One region of the Caldicellulosiruptor acetigenus genome, then DNA from elsewhere that is predicted to be linked to it. Evidence: riboswitches for the same ligand, from Rfam matches in the RefSeq annotation. Region 1 holds a riboswitch; the other holds the start of a gene.
The links. Region 1 has a riboswitch for cyclic di-AMP ahead of OTK01_RS04300 (C40 family peptidase). Riboswitches for the same ligand answer to the same signal wherever they lie in the genome.
Positions count from the first base shown of each region.

Region 2: linked by a shared signal. The riboswitch ahead of OTK01_RS02560 (beta/alpha barrel domain-containing protein) and the one ahead of OTK01_RS04300 (C40 family peptidase) in region 1 are both predicted to bind cyclic di-AMP.

Region 1 covers NZ_CP113866.1:900,530-912,439, reverse strand. Annotated here, with positions in the region: gene OTK01_RS04335 (type II secretion system F family protein) at 1-40, opposite strand, end outside; gene OTK01_RS04330 (type IV pilus twitching motility protein PilT) at 59-1,114, opposite strand; gene OTK01_RS04325 (GspE/PulE family protein) at 1,182-2,879, opposite strand; gene OTK01_RS04320 (response regulator) at 2,930-6,016, opposite strand; gene aroE (shikimate dehydrogenase) at 6,108-6,959, opposite strand; gene OTK01_RS04310 (YqeG family HAD IIIA-type phosphatase) at 6,956-7,465, opposite strand; gene OTK01_RS04305 (hypothetical protein) at 7,640-8,539, shown strand; gene OTK01_RS04300 (C40 family peptidase) at 8,607-9,566, opposite strand; cyclic di-AMP (ydaO/yuaA leader) riboswitch at 9,571-9,733, opposite strand; gene OTK01_RS04295 (lactate utilization protein) at 9,835-10,476, opposite strand; gene OTK01_RS04290 (ABC transporter ATP-binding protein) at 10,491-11,723, opposite strand; gene OTK01_RS04285 (FecCD family ABC transporter permease) at 11,728-11,910, opposite strand, start outside.
Region 2 covers NZ_CP113866.1:549,060-560,969, reverse strand. Annotated here, with positions in the region: gene OTK01_RS02585 (4Fe-4S binding protein) at 1-1,153, shown strand, start outside; gene OTK01_RS02580 (aminotransferase class IV) at 1,212-1,964, opposite strand; gene pabB (aminodeoxychorismate synthase component I) at 1,981-3,300, opposite strand; gene OTK01_RS02570 (anthranilate synthase component II) at 3,310-3,873, opposite strand; gene OTK01_RS02565 (DUF362 domain-containing protein) at 4,109-5,230, shown strand; cyclic di-AMP (ydaO/yuaA leader) riboswitch at 5,292-5,446, shown strand; gene OTK01_RS02560 (beta/alpha barrel domain-containing protein) at 5,453-6,811, shown strand; gene OTK01_RS02555 (L-ribulose-5-phosphate 4-epimerase) at 6,899-7,543, opposite strand; gene OTK01_RS02550 (GntR family transcriptional regulator) at 7,546-8,640, opposite strand; gene OTK01_RS02545 (ribulokinase) at 8,756-10,426, opposite strand; gene OTK01_RS02540 (chemotaxis protein CheA) at 10,555-11,910, opposite strand, start outside.

The sequences.
Region 1 (11,910 bases):
TGCCAGATACATCCATTGCACTGTACACATACTCTGCCATTTTAACCTTCCTACCCCTTTAGAATATCAAAAGCTTGTTTATAAGCTCATGATCAGATGCATACATTATTGCATCTTCTCTTGTTATAAGCCCTCTTTTGTACAAGTCAACAAGAGATTGTTCCATTGTTATCATTCCATTTTTCGTATGTGTTTGAATAATTGATTGTATCTGATACGTCTTTGCTTCTCTTATGAGATTCCTTATTGCCGCGTTTGCTATCATAACCTCAACCGCAACAACCCTGCCCCTGCCGTCTCTCCTTGTCAAAAGCTGTTGCGATACAACTGCTTGAAGAACTGTAGAAAGCTGAACACGTATTTGCTGCTGCTGATATGGTGGGAAAACATCGATGATTCTGTCAATGGTCTTTGCTGCACCAACAGTGTGAAGTGTTGAAAAAACCAAGTGTCCGGTCTCTGCAGCGGTAAGTGCTATGGAAATTGTCTCTAAATCTCTCATCTCGCCAACCAGAATTACATCAGGGTCTTCACGAAGAGCAGCTCTCAGGGCTGCTGCAAAGCTTTGTGTGTCGTTTCCTATCTCTCTTTGATTGACAATACTCTTTTTGTGCCTGTGAAGATATTCAATAGGGTCTTCCAATGTGATAATATGTAAGTTCCTCTCAGCATTTATTATATCTATAAGCGATGCTAACGTGGTCGATTTCCCTGAACCGGTTGGACCAGTAACAAGAACAAGCCCTTTGTTGAGCTTTGTAAAATCTTTCAGAACCGGAGGAAGTCCCAATGTCTCAAACTTTGGTATATCCTGAGATATGACTCTGAATGCAATAGCATAAGAACCTCTTTGCCTAAATGCATTTACCCTAAACCTGCTCAAACCTCTAATGCTGTAAGAAAAGTCAACCTCACCAGCTTCTTGCAAACGTTTGTACTGGTATTCGTTTGTAATTTCTTTTACAAACCTTTCAGTTATCTCTGGTGTGAGGCTCAAATCGCTCATGCGTGTAAGTACACCGTGCACCCTCATGATAGGGGGTGAACCTGCCGTGATATGTATATCAGATGCGCCTTTCAAAAATGCCTCTTTCAAAATCTCATTGATATCCATTTTGGCTTTTCCTCCTTCCTCTATCCTCTACTCTCTGTCATCTTTAACCCCTCGAACACTTAAAAACTTATTCAAGTGAAAATGTAACTCTCAAAAACTCTTCCACTGTTGTTGTCCCGTTCAAGACTCTTTCTTTGCATGCATCTTTTAGTGTCTTCATTCCTTCTTTTATCGCAAGCTGTTTTATTTCATCACTGCTTACATCTTTTTTCACAATCAATCTTTTTAGCTGGTTTGTAACAATCATTATTTCGTATATTCCAGACCTGCCGTAATATCCTTTATTATTGCAAAGTGCACAACCTCTTCCTCTGTATAATTTTACATTGTAATTTTCTTCTATGTCAAGAGCTTTTAGTTCTGGTTCTGTAGGAAGATACTCTTCTTTGCAGTACGGACAAATCTTGCGAATAAGTCTTTGAGATATAACACCAACAAGCGATGAGCTTATCAAAAAGCTTTCAATACCCATATCAACAAGTCTTGTAACAGCAGATGGTGCGTCGTTTGTGTGGATTGTAGAGAGCACCAAGTGCCCTGTTATAGCAGCTCGAACTGCCATGTCAGCTGTCTCTTTATCTCGAATCTCTCCTATCATAATGATGTCAGGGTCCTGTCTCAAGATAGAACGCAGTGCTGCTGCAAATGTAAGCCCTGCTTTTGGATTTACTTCAACCTGATTTATGCCATAAATCGTGCTCTCAACAGGGTCTTCTACTGTTATGATGTTCTTAAGCCCTGTGTTAAGCTCATTTAATATGGTATACAAGGTAGTAGTTTTCCCGCTTCCAGTTGGTCCGCACACAAGAATTATACCGTGGGGTGCTGAAATAATCCTGTTATATTTTTCTAAGTCATCTTCTGTAAATCCAAGTTCTGTCTTGGATTTGATAAATGCTCCCTTGTCAGCAATTCTTATAACTATCTTCTCACCATAAACAGTTGGAAGAGAAGAAATTCTCATGTCATATACCTTGTCAGCAAACAAGAATGTGGTTCTGCCATCCTGCGGCACTCTTTTTTCAGCAATATCCATGTTACCTATAACCTTTATCCTTGCAACAAGAGATGGCAGGGTCTCAATTTCAAGCTGAAGAATGTCATATAGTATGCCATCTATCCTAAATCTTACTCTTATTTCATTTTCAAAGGGTTCAATGTGAATGTCGCTTGCTCTAGATGTTATTGCCTGCTCAAATATGGAGTTTACAAGCTTGACAACAGGACCTTCTGCGTCATCTTCAGAACTTATCTGCATTCTCGTTGTCTGAACCCTTCTTTGAGCAGCACCCTCTTTTTTGAGCTCTTCAATAGCCTTTAAGGCTTCTTGCTTTCCGTAAAACTTTTCTATCTGTCTTTTTATCTCAGAAGCTTTTGCAATGACTGGCTGAACATTTTTGCCAGAAAAAATTGCAACATCTTCTATTGCAAAAATGTTCAGCGGGTCAGCCATTGCAACAACAAGTTTGTCATCCTTTAGCTGGATTGGAATAAGAGTATGTCTTCGTGCTATGCTTTCAGAAACTAAATTCACAACCTCTGGGTCAATTACATACTGGTCAAGCTTAACATGAGGTATTCCCAGCTGGAACTCCAGAACCTCTAAAATTTCATCTTCTGTGACATATCCCTTTTCAACAAGGATTTCGCCTATTTTTTTTCCTGTCTTTTTCTGAATTTGAAGTGCTTCTTCTAACTGCTTCGTTGTGATAATTCCTGCCTCTAATAAAAGCTCACCTATTTTTCTCTTTTCGTTTACCGGCAACTGAATTCACCTTCTTTTAGTCTTTACCATTTTTTAACCTTTTTTAAAACTTAGCCTGCAACCTCGCTCAAGACACCTTTTTCTTCAAAAAATTCTACCTTCATCTCCTCTTGTTTTCTCTCAAGTTGGAATTTAATACCGGTCATTGTAATCAAATATATTCTCCATCCAGATTCTATCTTTTCTATGCTGATGAATTTCACAGCCTTTTCGCTCTTTATAGCAGGAATGGTATTAGCAAAATCCCCTGCATAAGAAGGAACATCTAATACTATTACACCATTTTCCTCAAAGATCCTATAGGAAACATCCTCTGCATCTATATACCTTATAACAACACCACTATCATCCACTTCAATTTTTGAAGTTGCCTTTTCAAATTTCAAAAGAAGTTGTGATAGGCCAGATTCAATTTCCCAATGTGCACGGTTAAAGCTTATTCTTATGCTCAGATTTTCCTCAGCAGGTATAAACTCTATGAGCTTTACTATTCCATTCTCGTAATACTGAGAAGTCAACTCAATCTGATCATATACAATTTTTGATAGCTTTACTTCTATTACACCTTTTCCAATTTGCTCGACCTCAGGCTCTTTAAACAGCTCGCCATCAATGCCAAGTTTTAAATATGCTTCAGTTTCGCTGTTTACAACAACTTCACACGTTGTCAGTTCAGGCAGTTTTTTCATTACAATTTCAACGGCTTTTTCTTTATCAGAGTTTACAACAGCAACTGCTTTTTTATTAGTCTTTATAATAATTCCATAACTTCCCTTAGATTTGTAAACCTGATAGCTTTTGATAAGGCTATCTTCAACTTTGAACAGCCCGGTGGAAATAAAAATACCTTTTTTCCTAATCTCTACTTCAAATTGATTGTTCTCTTTGTCTTCTTTGAAACTAATATCATTTTTGTCAAGTCCCTCAAGCTGGATAGAATTATTAGATACCAGAATTTCTATTGTATCCAGAGCAAATTCTAAATCAAAGCCGTTTGCATAGTCGCTTACAATAAAATCATCTTTGAAAGGATAGACCTCTATTACTACTTTATCATTTTCTGCTTCTTTAAAAATGATTTTTTCTATGCAACAACTCTCAAGCTCAACAGGTAAGGTGGATATGTTTTCTAACTGAGCATCAAAAATTTCTATTCTGACTACTCCATCTTCTTGCCTAATCTCTTTATCTAACTTTCCTTCTCCTCTTATATGTAAGATAGCTTTATTATCTTTCTCTTCGTACTCATAAAAGTTGATTTTATTCTGAGCTTTTAAAGGTGTCAGGTAAACATCTGTTGATACCTTATCTTTGGCCAAGAGGGAATAAAAACTGCATCTCTTTTTAAGGTAGATTAGACCTTCATAGCCATTTTTAACTTTTTCGATCTCTACCTTTTCAATAAACTGATTGTCTTCCACCATAGAATCTTTTATTAGATTTACAAATCTATTGAGTATACTGAATCTTAATTTTTTGTCTTCAATAAGTTCAAGTTCTATCTCAGACGGTTTGATATTCTGGAAAATCAGTCTTGTCTGTAAATTATCATAAAGCAAAAACGCTCTTATTGCCCTGCATAAAATAAGAACTCTGCCATCTTCTTTGGATACACTTACCTTATTTACTGGAGTAGATATCATCATAAAGCACTTTTTCTCTGCATAATCTTTTTTAAACTCTATCCATTCAATAAAGCCCTCTTCATATTCATATCGCTGGTTCAGAAGTTCATCTGGAACCTCTAAATCACTAAAATATACATATACCTTATCATTTTCTTTGTCGTGATCCATTTGAAGCTGTGCATCCCCAGATGACGAAATTATTTCGACTATTGTCATATCTTCCTTGGTATATACATTCCATCTTTTGATTACATTTGCTTCTTTTAATCTTATGCCAAACGAACTTCTTCCTTCAATTTTTTCATATTCCAAGAATTTAGAACTTTTAACCAGCACTACATATCCCTTAAAGGTCTTCAGTACCTCAATGGTTTCAACCAATCCATCGTTTATTTCTATTCTTTCCTCTTTTAGCATTGTATCCTTGTTCAGGATATTTATTTTTAAGTTATTTTCTGCTCTTTCTACTTCTATTGCTTTTGAAGATATCCCTTCTATCAGCAAAAGTTTTGTCAAAGGATTGTAGGATAGATGAGCAATTTCTTTTTGCAATAATATCTCAATTATTCTGTCATTTTCTTGTATGTTGAACTTTCTTATATCGGTTTTAATTGCAATATAAACATTGCCTGAAATCTCTTCTACTTTTATTTCTCTTAAGCCCTCATCAGAAACCTTTATGGTTTCTTTGACATTTGGCTCAATTTTACAATCCTCCACATTGATTATAAAACCATTGCCAATCTTCATCTTACCAAAATTGTATGTCACAGGTTCACTGAAATAAAGGGACAAAACATATCCTTCGTCCTTTTCGAATACCCTTACGTCCTCAAGCCTTGCTTTTCCATTTTCTTCTCGCAAATTTAACTTAAAATCAATATGTATCTCTTCATTTTCAACTTTCTTGTTTTCTTCCACATTTATGTTCTCATAAAATGGCTCATTTTTAGGCTGTTCTTCCACTAATTCTTTTGCTGCCAATTTTTCTGCTGCTAACTCCTCTTCCAAATTATTTATTTCAAGGTCAGGCGTTATAGTTTCTTCTAATTCTAGTCCTTCTGAAGGTTCTTTTGAGTTAACCATTTGAAGTTCTATAACTTCTTTTTCTTCCCTTTCATCCTTGGTTTCTTCATCTATCTTAGGTTCTATGTTTTCACACACACTTTTCAATACACTCTCTATTTTTTCTTTTGAGAACGGCTTTGTAATATAATTTACCGCACCTTCTCTAAGAGCCTGCATCACAGCTTCCTGCCCAGAAAGTGCAGAGACCATTACCACTTGAACAGATGGAAGCACTCTTTTTATCTCTTTTAAAACATCAATGCCACTCATGTCTGGAAGGGTTATATCAAGCGTGATTATATCCGGCTTTACCTTTGCAGCTTGTTCTACTGCATCCTTGCCTGTCGATGCCTCTGCTACAACATTGTATCCAAGCTCGGCTAAAATACCTTTTAACACCTTTCTTATAAACACAGCATCATCAACTATCATAATTTTCATTTTTGATACACCCCTCGATTTATGTCCTTATATAAATTATACCACAAAATTACATGATGTAAAAAAATTTTTGGGAAAATTACAAAAATACCTATTCAATTCGGGCTACTTTCCTCTCACATTCATTCAGTATTTCAACAATCAAATTTGAGACAATATCAATGCCGCCAAACCAAATTTTTTCTGCTTCAACTGCCTGGTACACAAGCATCTTAAGTCCGTTTTCAGTCTTTATTCCTCTCTTTTCAGCCTCTTTCAAAAAGGCGGTCTTAAGAGGATTGTATATCATATCATATACAAAAACTGGCAGGCTTTGATCATAAATTTCAAAGTCAAAAGGACTGTTTTCAATATTCGGAAACATTCCCACAGATGTTGTGTTAATAATTATATCGTACTTAAACTCATATCTTCTTAGCCATTCTACTGGAAGGATTTTTAAAATGTCTTGAAAAACCTCTTTTAATCTTTCAGCCTTCTCATATGTCCTGTTTGCAACAAAAACTTCCTTTGCTCCCATTTTATAAAGCCCGTAGATGCAAGCTTTTGCTGCACCACCGCTACCGAGCACCAATATTTTTTTGTCTTTTACATCAACCCCCACATGCTCCAAGCTTTTTTTAAACCCTATCCAATCGGTATTGTAAGCCAAAAGTTTCCCATCTTCTTTTTTCACAGTATTTGCCGCGTTTATTATTCTGACATCTTCTGAGACTTCATCGCAAAACTCCAAAATATCTTCCTTGTAAGGAATTGTTATGTTAAATCCAACAACATCCTCATCTTTTCTTACCATCTCAACAAATTCTTTTAGCTCTTCAGTATCAGAGAGTTCTACATTTGAATAAACTGCATCAATATTCAGCTCAGATAGAATCCTGTTATGAATAAAAGGTGAAATCGAGTGTTTTAAGCTCTTGCCAATCAAAAAAAGTTTTTTCATTCCCTCTCATCCTTTTCGTAGTATTTTAATATTTTCCTTTCAAAAATCCTGTTTATTCTAGTTACAAAAAACTCCTTTTCTTCCAAAGGTCGGACCAAAACTACGTAAAGTTTTAACCTTTTTGCGCCTATGACATCTGTAAAGAACTGGTCACCTATCACAGCTGTTTGATGATTTTTCTTGCCCTGATGAAGCAGGTATGAAGCTTTTAAAAATCCAGATTTCAAAGGTTTTTTGGCATTATAGATAGCAGGAATGCCAAGTATACTTTCTATTTTTTTGACTCTATCCTTCTGGTTGTTCGAAACAAGGCAAATTTTAAATCCCATCTTTCGAGCCTTTTCAAGCCAATCAATAATCTCGTCTCTTACCTCAAATTCACCCCACGCAACTATGGTGTTGTCTATGTCGATAATGAGATAGTTTATTCCTCTTTTTATAAGAGTTTCAAGGTCAATATCCAATATACTTTTGCATATCATATCAGGTTTGAACTTTTTTAGCATCTCTATACCCTTTCTCTCCCTTTTGCCATCTAAAAATTGTCAAAGAAAAAATGAATCTACACAACTTTTTTGTTTTTTGATTTGTGAAAATACAACCTGATAAGGTATAATTTAATTATATTCTAAGCCTTTATATTTTTCAAAATAAATTGAGAAGGGGGAAAGAGGTTAAAAATGGTTGAGGTAAAGAAAGTCGAGTATATGGGCTGGGAAAACTGCTACAAAATTTCTAATGGAAAAATTGAAGCAATTGTTACAACAGACGTGGGACCAAGAATAATTCATTTTGCATTTGAAGGTGGTAAGAACGTTTTTTGTGTGGTGGAAGACCAAGCAGGAAAAGTTGGCGGTGACGAGTGGAGAATATACGGCGGTACAAGACTGTGGCATAGCCCGGAAGCCATGCCGCGCACATATTTCCCCGACAATCACAAAATAGACTTTGAAATTGTGGAAAATGGAATTGTGCTAAAACAACCCATGGAAACCACAACTTTCTTGCAAAAAACAATTGAACTAAAGTTTCACCCAACCGAAGCAGAAGCTTATGTAACATATAAAATCAAGAACAATGGTCTTTTTGAGGTCAAGTTTGCAATCTGGGCGCTTTCTGTAATGGCACCAGGTGGAGTTGAGGTTATGCCAATTCCAAAGATTGATACAGGGCTTTTACCAAGCTATCCTTTGGTCATGTGGCCATATACAAAACTTAACGACCATAGAGTCTTGTGGGGTGAAGATTTCATTATTCTAAAACAGGATAAAAACTGCAAGCCAGCATTTAAGATTGGATACCCAAATTTGGACGGCTGGGTTTGCTATTTAAACGATGGAAGTCTTTTTATAAAACAATACAAACACATAGATGGTGCAGAGTACCCTGACTTTGGATGTTCTTACGAAACATATACAACCGATTTCATGCTTGAGATGGAAACTCTAAGCCCACTTTATACTGTGGCACCGGGCGAAGAGATTTCTCATCTTGAGGTTTGGCAGCTCAAGAAAGTTGATGCTACCATTGAAAGTGAAGAGGATGTCAAAAACCTGATTTTGCCTTTGATAAAAAAGTAAAAAGTACTTTTAAACTTGAAAGGGGCTTTTTCCTTTCTGATTTTCAGGAAAAAGCCCCTTTTTACTTTCATCTTATGACTCTTTTTGCCATCATAAAAAATCTTCCATAATATGAATTGAGGTCAGTTTCTATTACGCGTCCCCTTGCACTCGATGCATGAATGAACTTGCCACCGCCTAAATATATACCAACATGATTTATATAATTTTTCCCACCGTCTGTATCAAAGAAAAGCAAGTCCCCCGGTTTAATTTCACTATACGAAATTCTCACACCATTTGTCCTTGCCATGTCAGCTGCCGTTCTTTCAAGATGTATCCCAAAGTTTTTGAACACAAACTGAACAAATCCTGAACAGTCAAAACCCGTTGATGGTGATGTCCCACCATACGAGTATCTTATACCACGAAATCTTTGAGCAAACTCTAAAATTCTCTGTACCAGGCTAAGATTTCCAAAAGCTTCTTCTTGACTTCTTTCAAAGCCACCACGTGACACTGTCTTTGATGCAAGCTGCGATGGCATCCTCAAAAGGTAATAAGCCATATATCCTACTGTCCCATCAAGCGTCTTTACCTTCACCCAGCCATTTGCTTCTTTCGACAAAACATAGACCTTGCTGCCACTTTTTAATGTCTTTAGCACCTTTGATGAAGTCGACATATCACTTCTCAAACGCGCATTGTCTTTTAAAACTGTAGCTTGTACAGCTTTAGCAACCGTCTTTGCAACACTTGACCTTGAAGTATTTGAAGCTGAGCTTGTTTTATCATTTGTAAGTTTTATGTAATCAGACTTTACATACCCAACAATTCCATCATACGAAATCTTTACCCATCCACCAGCACTTGACAAAACCTGTGCTTTAAACCCTTTTGGGAAAACTCCTAAAATCTTGCTACTTGTTGAAGGTGCACTTCTTATATTTATTGTAGATTTTGCCTGGGCTGACTGGGCAAAGGCCTTTGCAGAAAAAAACATCAGAAAAATTCCAACCAAAAGAGCTATTAAAGCTTTAGTGTTCATGCAAAAACTCCCTTCTTGAGGCTTACGGGATTAGCTGACGGGTTCGGGACAAGAAGGCTATCCCTACGGCAAGTTTTTTCTTGCCGATTCACCCCAAAGGCTACTGTGGGTCTCCCGCTGCCTGAGCAATTTTTACAATTTGCTCAGACATTCAGCCTTTGTGATTTATTATTTTGATGTTATTATTCTATTACAAGTCACTTTATTCTGTCAACCCTTTTTTACAGAATTGTTACGCAAATATTTCTAAAATATTACAACCACATCCTCAAAAGCCCAGGTCTTCTTTGACCAGCACAACTTTGATTCTTCCCTTTGCTGGAGACCTTCTTGTCACAACAATATGGCTGCAGATGCTATCGCTACTCAAACAGTCATGGCATTTTCCATCCTGAGTACATGGCGTGTTTCGAGAAAGTCTTTTTGAGTTCATAGGAGATGCTATGTTCCTTACCCTCAACAAACCTTGCTCTTCGTTTAAAACAAGCTTGTTCTTGCCGGCAATCACTATTACGTTTTTGGGACCAAAAAGAAGTGCTGCAAGCCTGTTGCCGTTTCCATCTATGTTTATGAGCTTTCCGTCAAGTGTTATTGCGTTTGTTGACATAAGATAGTAGTCAGCCCAGAAAGATTTTCTGTAAATCTCACCAAGTTCCTCAGGTGTTATTCCTTCTTTGTATCTATCCAAAAAGTTGTAACTGCCATTTCTCAGAAAATCTATCACACCACACTCAAAAAGTGTCATTGACCCACCGCACGATACCACACTACCTTTTGAAATGAGCTTTTCTAAAAGAGGCACAACATCTTCTTTTTTCTCAACAACAAAACATTCAAAGTTTCTTGCTTCCAAGTTTTTCTTTACAGTTTCAAAGTTAGTATCTATCCACCATGCCTTGTTTGGATTCATTTTAAATCACCCCTTCACATTTTACCATTTGTCTCTTTTAGGATGTAATCTTTCAAGCTCTCAATGCTTGAAACAACCAATGCTTTTTCCCTCAAGCAATTGTAAAGATTTGTTGCCAAACCGCCTGTAAAATCGCGCTTTGAAATATCCTCCTCTTCAATTATGCAAAGCTTATTAGCATATCTCAGTGCCTCTAAGTTTTTCAGGTTTTGAACACCAAACGGAATACTGCACAGCACGCACAGGTCTGCCTTGCTGATTAGCTGAACATTTTCAATATACTCTTTTTCTCCAATTGGCATAAAAGGTTTTGTAAATACTGTGTAGATGGAAAAAAGCTGAGCTGTTTCAAAGTCTGTGTCGTTTGTGGAAAGTACACCTGTTGTGACTTTACATCCCATTTCAATGAGCATCCTGTAAAGAAGCTGTGCGCTCCCACCTCCTGCAATAACATGAACGTGAAAAGCTTTTGGAGCTTCTGTTTGGATAAGTTCTATATCAAATATCCCGAAAGGATTTTTGTAAACAACTGCCTCAACTCCGTACACCTTTTTGATGTTCTGCTGGTTTAGAACTTCATCTGGCCTTCCAATATCCACAATTTTACCATCTTTCATCATAATAATGCTGTCACACACTTTTGCTGCAATTTTTAGATTGTGAATTGCCATTATGACAATCTTGCCAGAAAGCGCTTCTTGTTTTGCAATCCTTAAAATCTTTTCCTGGTGAGAGATGTCCAAGTTTGAGTTTGGCTCATCTAAAAGCAAAACTTTGCTACTTTGAGCAAGCACACGCGCAAATGATGTTCTTTGCCTCTCACCACCTGAAATCTTTAGTATGCTTGAAAGCTTTTTGCTTGAAAGCTCAACCTGTTCTATCTTCTCCTCTGCAATTTTTTTGCTCTCGCAGGTAGCAAAAAACCTGCTCTTTTCATAGGGAAATCTTCCCATCATCACAACATCAAGAACTGTAAATGGAAAGCTTGAAAAGATGTGCTGTGGCATGTACGAAATAAGCTTTGCTCTTTCTATGTCAGAAAGCTTGGTTATCTGCACATTATCAAAATAAACCCTTCCTTCAAGAATTTTGACAAGTCCTGCTAAAGCCTTTATCAGCGTACTTTTACCACTTCCGTTTGGCCCAACAAATCCATAGACTTTTCCTTCTTCAAACTTAAGCCTTCCGTTTATCTCGACAATTGGATAAGAGTAGCCGCATTTGAGGTTCTCAACAAAAAGAGGCATTATTCTATACACTCACCTCATTTTCACGCTTTTTCAGAAGGTACAAAAAATATGGTACCCCCACCAAAGAGGTTATAATCCCAACTTTTACTTCAACTGGTGAAAACAATACTCTTGCAATTGTATCACACACAATCAAAAATATTCCACCACTCAGAACCGAAGCAGGTATCAGCCTTCTATAATC
Region 2 (11,910 bases), 350 kb from region 1:
AAACTTTCAATTTAACCAGAACTTTATAATGCTTATTGTAACCCTGATTATCACAATCTTTTTGGGAAGGTTTTTTTGCGGCTGGGTATGTGCATTTGGAAGCATTTTGGAATGGATATATTTTTTGGGTAAGAAAATCTTTAAAAAGACATTTGAAATGCCTAAAAAATTAGATGACCTTCTTAAAATGATAAAATACCTTGTGCTTATATACCTTATTGTAATGGTATGGACGTTTGGAAAAACTTTTTATGCTGACCCCTGGGATTCCTTTGACAACCTGCTTTCTTTGAATTTTGATATAAAGACATACTTGCCAAGCTTTGTATTTTTCGTGTTTGTATTAATATTGAGCCTTTTTGTAAACAGAGCCCATTGCAGATACTTCTGCCCACTTGGTGCAATCTTCAATATAATCTCCAGAGCAAAGCTTTTATTTGTCAAAAAGGCAGACAAAAACTGTGGAAAGTGCAGTATATGTAATAGCACGTGCCCAATGGGAATAGATATGAATAATGTTGAAAATTACAAAGGTGAGTGCATAGCGTGTGTAAAATGCGTTGAAAGCTGTCCAAGATTTAATATTCAGCTGAACATCGCAAAGACCAAAATAGACCCACGGTATACTTCCGCCGCAGCCATTGCAGGCGTGTTTTCAGTTGCAAGCTTTTTTGCTACTGCTTCTTCTATTGAACCATTGAATCAAAAAATTACATCTTTAAAACCTTCAACAACTTTTTCGCAGAGTACTCAATCTGAAAATAACTTGGATTTTCAAGAAAATCAAACTGAATCAGAAAATACAAGTCTTGCTACACAAAATTCTCAGGAATTCAATACACAAAAATCTGCCTCTAAAATTTACAAAGATGGAACATATACAGGCGAAGGTTTTGGATACAGACCAGGGCTTGTTGTTCAGGTTACAATCAAAAACGATAAAATTACAGATATTCAAATAATCTCTCATCACGAAACACCAAGCTTTGCACAGCTGCCATTTGAGATTATTCCTAAGGAAATAATAGAGTCTCAGTCAACAAATGTTGATATTATCTCTGGTGCGACAAGAACGTCTTATGGTATTATCATGGCAGTTGAAGATGCACTCAGTAAGGCAAAGATTGAAAATACTGAATCGGCACAAAATTAAAAAGCACACGGGCTGCTCAAAATTAAGAGGGTTTAGCAGCCCATTTTGTTTTTTATTTTCAGCATACCCACGGACGATTAAAGGTTTCTATACTCACTAAATATTCTGCAAAACTTCTCTGTTTAAACTCAATGTTTTCAATCCGCAAAACAGGAAAAATACCTGCTATGCTGCTTGTAATAAAGCACTCATCCATATTCTTAATATCTTCTATTTTCAAATAAGCCTTCTTTACCATGTATCCTAATTTCTCTGATACCCTTATCACCTGTTTTCTTACAACACCTGGAAGCAGTCCGCACAAAACGTGAGGTGTGTAAATAACCTTATCTTTTCTGAAAAAGATGTTGGCAAACGCTGCCTCGCATATAAAATCATCTTGATTGAGAAAAAGACAGCTGTCAAATCCTTTTCTCTTGGCACTTTTTTCTTCTATCAAATTGACACCTATATTGGTAGTTTTTATATAGTTTAGTATATTAGCTTTATCTTTTCTTGTCCGTGCGATTTTTAGCTCAAAACCTTTTTGGAAAAGTTCTTTGCTATACCTTATTTCCTTTTGCTCTAAAATCAAATTGCCATCAACATATAAAATCCTCACCCCACCATAATCTTTCCCACAACAAGCTATATACCTCTCTAAAGTCTCCTTGAACTTTTCAAACTCCAAATCAAACCTAAGCCCAAGTATCCAGAAAGCTCTTTTAAATCTTACAAAGTGTTCATACAAAAAATGCGCACCCTTTTTGTCAAAATAGATTGTTTCGAAAGGAAATAACCCAAAGCCATATGACCGGAAAAACTCTTCCAAATTTTGAACCTCCTTTTCAAGCACCTGCAAAATCATTTATTCCCAAAATTTCTAAAAACGGCCTCCCTTTGTGGATTGTTTCCCACCATTCATCCTCTTCTTGAGAGTCCCATACAATTCCGCCGCCAACACTAAAGTATGCTGTGTTATCTTCTACAACAAGCGTTCTTATTGCAATGTTAAAATCCATGTTGAAATTATTTGAGATATAACCAATAGAGCCGCAGTATATCCCTCGCGGACACTTTTCAAGCTCCTCTATAATCTTTATAGCATTCAGCTTTGGTGCACCTGTTATTGACCCGCCTGGAAAGGTTGCTTCAATTATCCTTTTTAAATCCATTCCCCTTAAGAGCTTTCCCTTTATGGTGGAGACAAGATGAAAAACTGTTGAATATTCTTCAATATCAAAGAGTTTTTCAACCTCAATGGACTCTGGCAAACATATCTTTGCAAAGTCGTTTCTCTCAAGGTCAACAATCATCAAAAGCTCTGACCTGCACTTTATATCGTTATATAATCCATCTTTCAAAGCTCTGTCTTCTTCCGGGGTTTTCCCGCGCTTAGATGTACCTTTTATTGGTTTGGTTACAATAGTATCCCCTCTTTTTCTCAAAAAAAGTTCAGGCGATGTTGATATTATGGATGCTTTCGGAAGTTTTATATACGCATGGTAACTACCATAGTTTCTTTTTCTGAGGTCAAAATACAAAAAGTCAGGGTCAAATACACCTTTTACAAAAAACCGCTGTGAAAGATTTACTTGGTAAACATCACCCTCAAAAATATAATCCTTTATTCTTTTCACTGCCTGCATGTATTCCGACTTTTCAAAGTTGCACCAGGCTCTTTCAACCCAAGACTCTTTAAAGCTTGGCAGGACAAGGTTTTCACTTTTCAGTATCCCTTCAAATTCCCTTGCCAAGGCTTTGGATGTAAAAGAAGCATATGTCTTTTTTTCAAAGTGGTCAATGACCACAAAATCTTCAAAATACCCAAAGAATGCTTTGGGTACAAAAGAGGTATCTTTTCTCCTTTCAACTTCAAAAAGGTCAACACCAAAGTTATAAGAAAAGTATCCTGCAAAACCCCCATTGAAGACAAAGTCAGAAGGGTTATGTTTTCTTGCTACTTTGTTTGAAAGTTGGTTTAAATATTCAAAAACATCATCGTCTTCACTCAAGATATAAACTTCCTTGGGCTTTAAAAACAAAAAAGAATATCTCCCATATCTTCTACTCAGCATACTGCTCTCAAGCAAAACTGAAAAGTCGCTTTTCAAATGACAAAAAATCAAAAATGGGTCAGGTACTATGTTGTAAACTAAAATCTGCACTTTTAATTCTCACCCTTTTAAAAAGTTTTTAAGCATCAAAAGCCCCTGCTGCGTCGCAATTGACTCGGGATGAAACTGCACACCTTCTATTTTAAATCTTTTGTGTCTTATACCCATAACCTCTCCCTCTTGCGACGTTGCTGTGACGGTAAGTTGTAGAGTGTCAATATCATCTATTACAAGAGAGTGGTATCGCACAACGCGCAGAGGGTTTTTGAGGTTTTCAAATACTCCTTTTTGGTCATGAAATATTGTATCCACAATCCCGTGCATAGGTCTTTTTGCTTTTTTTAGTTTTGCTCCAAAGAACATGCCAATTGCCTGATGTCCAAGACATACACCAAGAATACTTTTTGTCTCTTTAAACTTATCTATGATTTCAAACAAAATCTTATCGTTGGAAGGCCGTCCTGGTCCAGGAGAAAGGACAATGTGAGTAGGGTTTAGCTGCAGGATTTTTTCTATGGTAATCTTATCTCTGTTTATCACAGTGGTAGACACCTTGAGTCTTAAAAAATAGTTGTAGAGATTATACGTAAACGAATCAAAATTGTCAACAATCAAGACCTTCATTGCAAAAACACCCTCTTTAGCTTGCCGGAGACTATCTTTGATAGTATCCTTTTTGATACCTTATATCAAAAAAGTGCATTCTTGTACTCTTCCACTTTTCACTATTATACTATAACTTGCAAAACCACACATCAACATTTTGCAACCTTCTGTTAAAATTGAGCTATTCACAAATCTCAAAAAAGGATTATAATTTTACTTACCCGAAAATTTTGAAAGGAGTTGAAAAGGGAAAATGGCAAAATCAAAGGTGTATTTCACAGACTTTAAAACCAAACCAGGGTATAATATGCTTGATAAGCTTGAAAACCTTGTGAAAAAGGCAGGGATTGAAACAATCGATTTTAAAAACAAGTTTGTTGCTATCAAGGTACACTTTGGAGAACCTGGAAACCTTGCGTATATAAGACCAAACTACGTTGCAAGGATTGTAAAACTCGTCAAAAGCCTTGGCGGGAAACCGTTTGTCACAGATGCAAACACACTTTACACAGGAAGAAGAAGCAACGCTTTAGACCACTTAGAAGCTGCGTATGAAAATGGATTTAACCCTCTTGTGCTTGGCTGTCATGTAATCATCGCAGATGGTCTGAAAGGAACAGAGTACAGAGAGATTGAAGTGAACCTCAAGCATACACAAAAAGCAAAGATTGGATCTGCCATTGCAGATGCTGATATTATAATCTCAATGAACCACTTTAAAGGTCATGAGATGACAGGGTTTGGTGGTGCTATCAAAAACATTGGAATGGGTTCTGGTTCTCGCGGCGGAAAGCTTTTTATGCACTCATCCTCAAAGCCTGTTATAAAGGTTTCAAAATGTGTCGGGTGTGGAATGTGCGTCAAAAGCTGTGCGCAGCTTGCTATAACTTTGAATGAGAAGAAAAAAGCAGTTATTGACTATGAAAAGTGTGTTGGATGTGGTCAGTGCGTTGCTGTGTGCCAGTTCGGTGCAGCAACAGTCAACTGGGATGAGGCAGCGTCAATCGCAAGCGAGAAGATTGCTGAGTATGCGTATGCAGTTTTAAAGGATAAGCCTCATTTTCACATAAATTTTGTCATGAATATTTCACCTGACTGTGACTGCTGGTCACACAACGATATCCCTGTTGCACCAGACATTGGTATTGCAGCGTCATTTGACCCTGTTGCGCTTGACAAGGCATGTGTTGACCTTGTAAATAACTCTACGTTCACACCAGCTGGCTCTGTATTTGAAAAGGCAAAACACATAGAGGTTGATGGTAAGATTGATAGGTTCAAGAGCATTCATCCTGACACGGACTGGAGAGTTGCACTAAAGCATGCTCAAGAGATTGGACTTGGAAGTTTGGAGTATGAGCTTGTGAAGGTATAGACATTCTTCCTTGCCAAACTGCCGCTTTTCTGGTATGATAAAAATCATAATAAAAAAATAAAATTAAAAAAAGCTGAATTCCTGTGTAAAAAAAAGCACAGGATAGGGGGGACCCACTTTTTTGGGGTGAATCAAGGCATTTTTGCCTTGTAGGGCAAATGTCCCTTTCTGCCCGAACCCGTCAGCTAACCCCCGAAGCTTTGAAAGGGAGGTTATTGTTTTATGAATGTTAAGTTCAATCAAAAGACTCACATTCTCGAGATTGAGTATCAGTTCAGGGACATTGAGGAGCCAAATCTTTTTAGGAACATCTATCCTTACAATGAGGTACCAAGGCTTGTTTTTAACCACAGAATTGTGCCAATGAATGTTCCTGAGCGGCTTTACATCACAGACACAACCTTCAGAGACGGCCAACAGTCACGCTCACCCTACACTGTTGAGCAAATCTGTAGGATTTATGACTACTTGCATGAGCTTGACAATGGAAGCGGTGTTATTCTTCACACAGAGTTCTTTGTCTACTCAAAGCAGGACAAGGAAGCAGTTTTAAAGTGTTTAGAAAAAGGCTATGATTTTCCAAAAGTGACTGCTTGGATTCGTGCAAAAAAAGAGGACTTTGAGATTGTAAAGAGCCTTGGTATCAAGGAAACAGGAATACTTGTCTCATGTTCTGACTATCACATTTTCAAAAAACTAAGGATGACAAGAAGTCAGGCAATGAAGCAGTACTTAGAGATTGTGTCGGCAGCTTTAGAGGCAGGAGTAATTCCAAGATGCCATTTTGAAGACATCACACGTGCAGACTTTTATGGGTTTGTTCTGCCATTTATCAACGAGCTTATGAAACTTTCAAAACAGGCAAACATGCCTGTGAAAATCAGAGCTTGTGACACGCTGGGGCTTGGCTCACCCATCCCTGGTGTTGCTCTGCCAAGAAGCGTTCCACAGATAATCTATGGCATTGTGAACTACGGTGAAGTGCCATCTGAGTGGCTTGAGTGGCACGGTCACAACGATTTTTACAAGGCAGTAATAAACTCAACAATGGCATGGCTATACGGTGCTTCAATGGTAAACACATCACTTTTGGGAATAGGTGAGCGGACTGGCAACACTCCCTTAGAGGCAATGGTGATGGAATATATTCAGATAAGAGGGTCAGCAGACGGCATGAACGTTGCTGTAATATCTGAGATTGCTGATTATTTCAAAAAAGAAATCGGGTATGAGATTCCTCCAATGACGCCTTTTGTTGGTGAGAACTTTAACGCAACACGGGCTGGAATTCATGCAGATGGGCTTATGAAAGATGAGGAGATTTACAATATATTTGATACAGGAAAGATTCTGGGAAGGCCTCCTAAGGTGATTATAGATGCATACTCAGGCATTGCAGGAATTGTAATCTGGATAAACAGGTACTTCAAAGATAGCGGCATTGACATCCAGGTTGATAAAAAAGACCCAAGAGTTCAAAAGGTCAAAGAGTGGGTAGACAATCAATATGAAAATGGAAGAAATACATCTATAAGCGATGAAGAGTTAAAAGAGGTTGTAAGTAGAATATTTGGACTGTAAAAAAACAAGCAAGGCTGCCATTTGAAAACGGCAGCCTTGTGTTGTGTATATCACAACCTTTTTGTGCTGGGGGAGTTCAAAAAAACTTTATTTCTGTCCGTACTTGGTCATGTACCTCTCATGAGCTCTTTTTACCTCTTCAGGTGGGATCTCGATAGGCTCGCCCATCATCTTTGCAATAAACACTGTTTTTGCCACATCTTCAACCATAACAGCCGCTTTAACTGCCTCATCAACTGTCTTGCCTATTGTAAAAACTCCATGGTTCTGAAGAAGGATTGCGGGTGAGTCTCCTATATACTCCACTATCACCTTGCCTATGTCCTCACCACCAATCTGAGCATACGGTCCACACGGAATCTCACAGCCAAACTCATCGGCAATTGCTGTCAGATACACTTTAATGGGCTGGCCCAGCGCTGCAAATGCTGTTGCATAGTTAGAATGTGTATGGACAACAGCATTTATGTGTGGCATGTGTTTGTATACATAAAGATGTGTGAGGGTGTCTGTTGATGGTTTTAAACTTCCTTCAACAACATTTCCGTCCATGTCAACCACAACCATCTTATCAGGTGTCAAATCGTCGTACATAACACCGGATGGTTTTATGACAACAAGGTTTGTCTCAGGGTCGCGAGCTGAGACATTGCCAGATGTCCATGTGACAAGGCCATATTTTGGAAGATACAAATTATATTTGCAAACAAGCTCTTTCAGATTTTCCAACATACTTATAGCCCTCCTTTTGTGGAATTTCTAAAGATAATCTCGCATTCAACCTCTTCTTTAACACCTCTTCTGCTCTTCTTTATCATGGCAACTGCTGCTTTTGCTGCCATCTCTCCAAGCTTTTCTTTCGGGTGCTCAACTGTTGTGAGCTTTATATCTGTCAGTGTAGAAAGAAGTGAATTGTCATATCCCGTAACTGATATATCCTGAGGAATTCTAAATCCCATTTCTTTTAGCTTTACACAAAGAGGAAGAGCAATCTTGTCGTTGTAGCAAACGGCTGCATCAAATCTTTCTCTTGATATGACTTCAGCAGCTCTATTATGAACAAAATTATACTCCTCACTTGTAAAAAAGATTGCATCAAACTCTGCCTGTGCCTCCTTGCACGCTTTCTCAAAACCACTGTATCTTTTTATCCCCTGCAAATCGTCGCCTTTGAAAATACCTAGAAGCTTTTTGCAACCGCTTTTTATAAGACTGGTTGTGAGCTTGTAAACTGCTGATTGGTCTTTGGTTATTATGTAGTTTTGAGCAATGCCTTCTAAAATAGTGTTGATGAAAATCACAGGAATGTCTTTTTGTATAAGTTTTCTGTAAAGCTCTTGATTTTTGGAAGGCAAGGCACTTTTTGTCGGCTCTATTATGACAGCATCTATGTTTGGGTTGTTTATTATACTCTCCAAATGATACCTTTCAAATTCGTAGCTGTTGTCAGTCGAAAACAGCAAAAGACCATACCCTTCATGTGCTATCACCTTTTCAATTCCTCTTATAATCAGGGGAAAGATGTAGTCGGATATAAATGTTGTCAGAACAGCAATGCATTTAGAGCTGTCGGCAGTTTTCTTTGCAACAAACGTACCTCTTCCTTTTTGAGAAACAAGAAGTCCCTCAAATTCGAGCTCCATTATAGCTCTTCTTACCGTGTGCCGCGAAACTTTGAATTTTCGTGACAGCATATTCTCTGAATAAATCTTCTCGCCCTCTTTGAACTTGCCAGAGCTAATCCCTTCAATAATGAAATCTTTTATAATCTCATATTTGGTTTTGCTCATCTTATCATCATCTTGTCCATACAAGTTTATTTTTATCATACCACTTAAAAATTTTTAAATCAATACCATTATTTAACTTGCAGGCCACCCCTAAAAAGCAAAGGAAGTTTTAAAAGGGCAGCCTGCTTTTGAAGGGTTAAAAGATTTAAAAGCTTTACATCCTTGAAACTTCTTCTTTTATCTCTTTTAGCCTCTTCATCACATCATTTGCTCCACGGCCAAAGTAGTCGTGAAGAATTCTGTATTCTCTGTAGAGTTTTTTGTAAATCTCGTGGTTTTGCGGATTTGGTTTGTAAGAATAGTCTTTTAGTTTTGCCATCTTCTTTGCAGCCTCGAATATGCTGTCATACCCACCTCTTTCTTTTCCTGCAGCAACTGCACCAAACATTGCAGAACCGAGTGCTGGAGTCTGAGGTGATGCTGACACTTTTATCTCAAGCCCTGTCACATCAGCATAAATCTGCATCAAAAGCTCGTCTTTTTCAGCAATTCCACCGCACGCATAAAGCTCTCTTACCTCAACGCCATGCTCATTGAAGTTGTCAATTATTATCTTTGTGCCGTACGCCGTTGCCTCAATCAGTGCCCTGTACATCTCCTCTGGCTTTGTTGTGAGTGTCATGCCAAGCATCATTCCTGTCAGGTCTGCATCAACCAAGATTGACCTGTTACCATTCCACCAGTCAAGTGCCAAAAGACCGCTCTGACCAGGTTTTAGAGCCTTTGCTTTTTCTTTGAGTAGCTGATAGATATTTAGTCCTTTTTGCTTTGCTTCATCATAGTATATTGGTGGCACGCAGTTTTCAACAAACCATTCAAAATGGTCTCCAACACAGCTCTGACCCGCCTCATACCCATAAAAACCAGGCAAAATTCCATCTTCAACGTACCCGCAAATACCAGGCACCATCTTCTCTTCGTTCCACAAAAGCATGTGGCATGTAGATGTTCCGATTATCATTAGCATCTTGCCAATATCAGTAATCCCAACAGCAGGAACTGATACATGAGCATCCACATTTGCAATTGCAACAGCTGTCCCAGGATTGAGTCCCATTAGCTTGGCCATTTCTTCTGTGAGCTCTCCAGCTTTCTGCCCAATGGGGTATATATCACGTGAAAGCTTTTCATCAACAACATTTTCAAGCCTTGGATGAAGTGCTTTGAAAAACTCTTTTGAAGGATATCCTTCCCTCTTGCTCCAGATAGCTTTATATCCTGCTGTGCATGAGTTTCTCTTCTCAACACCTGTCATCTTAAATACAATCCAGTCAGCAGCTTCTATAAACTTGTCCGCCTCTTCATACACCTCAGGTGCTTCTTCTAAAATCTGCATGATCTTAGGGAAAAGCCATTCTGATGAAATCTTTCCGCCATATCTTTGTAAAAACTTCTCTCCTCGCTCTTGTGCTATTCTATTTAGCCTATTTGCATACTTTTGAGCAGCATGGTGTTTCCACAGCTTAACATAGGCATGAGGATTTGATTTGAACTTGGAAAGCTCACAAAGCGGTGTCCCATCCTTTTTGATAGGAAGCATTGTGCAGGCTGTAAAGTCAATTCCTATTCCAATCACATCGTCTTTAGAAACTCCTGCTTTTTTCAAGATATCTGGAACAGTTGTTGCCAAGACTTCTATATAATCCTGTGGATGTTGAAGTGCCCAGTCGTGAGGAAGTTTTGTGCCATCTGGCAAACTTTCGTCCATAACTCCGTGAGTGTACTCTTTCACACTTGTGGCAACCTCTTCACCTGTCTCAACATTTACTAGCACTGCCCTTCCTGACTGTGTTCCAAAATCAATTCCTATGCTGAACTTTGCCATAAAAATCCCCCTTTTCTCCTTTGCTTGTGCATACATGTTTCTTTAAAAATATAGTAGCATATATGCAAAAAGAACAAAAGAGAAGGAGTGAAAAAAGTTGTACGTGAACAATTTCACATCCTTCTCTTTTAGAGCCTAAAATATTCGGGATTTAACACAAGTATAACATTTCCTTCATAGTCAATAGTTGTCCCCAAAAGGAGCTTGTTTTTTTCCAGTGCTTTTGGAAGTGGTTTTAAAACAAATTCCTCATTTTGCATAAGTTTATCTACACATACTGCTATCTTTACACCTTTGACATTTAAAATCACAACAGAAAGTTCACCATCTTTTACAAACCTTTTGATAACATCTTCATTGCATAAATCTTCTTGATACAGCACGTACGAAATAGGGTAAAGAGGAATTGGCTCATCTCTTACATCAATGAGAAGCTTGTCTACACAACCATACACATTTTTTACATTTATCTTTACAGTTTCTTCAACATACTCAAATGGAATTATAAATTTTTGTGAATTGTAAACAACTACAATGCCCTGAGAGACGGCAGCAGTTGTCGGAATCTCAAGGATGAACTTGCTTCCCTTCCCTTCCTCTGTTATAACTTCAACTTTTCCTTTTAAGGACTCTACGATGTTTTTCACAACGTCCATACCTACACCTCTGCCAGAAATCTCATCTGCCACATCCTTGGTAGAAAAACCAGGTTCAAATATCAGCTTTATAGCCTCATCTGCAGTTAAACTACCCGCTTGTTCTTCTGATATAATTCCTTTTTCTACTGCTTTTCGTATAATCTTGCCAATATCCATTCCCCTGCCATCATCAGATATCTCTATAACAATGTTCTGTCCCTTATAATACGAAATAAGTTCTACTTTTCCATGTTCTGGCTTGCCCAATTTCTTTCTTTCAGAAGCATCTTCAATGCCATGGTCTATGCAGTTTCTTATTATATGCATAAGAGGTTCGCTCAGTTTTTCTGCTATGCCTTTGTCTATAACCACGTCGCCACAAGTGTACGAAAATTTTACCTTTCTCCTTGTCTTTTTAGCAGTTTCTCTTATAAGCCTGTTAAACCTCTTTACCACCATCTCAAAAGGAATCATTCTAATTTTCATTATGTGGTCCTGAAGAATCTCAGAAGTCCTTTGGATAGAACGGAAAAGTTCACTGAATCTCTTTGAAAGGTCCATATCGTACTTTTCAAGCTCTTTTACAAGATAATAGAATGTACTTTTGGTTGTTATAATCTCACCAACAAGCCCCAGCATCTCATCAATTTTTTCATAGCTTATTTTTACCTCGTTCAGCTCTGCAGACAATGCTGATGTTGTTGAGGCAATTACCTGTTCAATAGTATCTTTCCTATCAAGTTGATTACTTGATGCATCCTGCAGACCTTGTTCTTCATTTGTAAAACTCTCTTCCTCAACAAATTCTATTTCTCTTTCTCTACCTTCACTCACACTTTGAGCCTT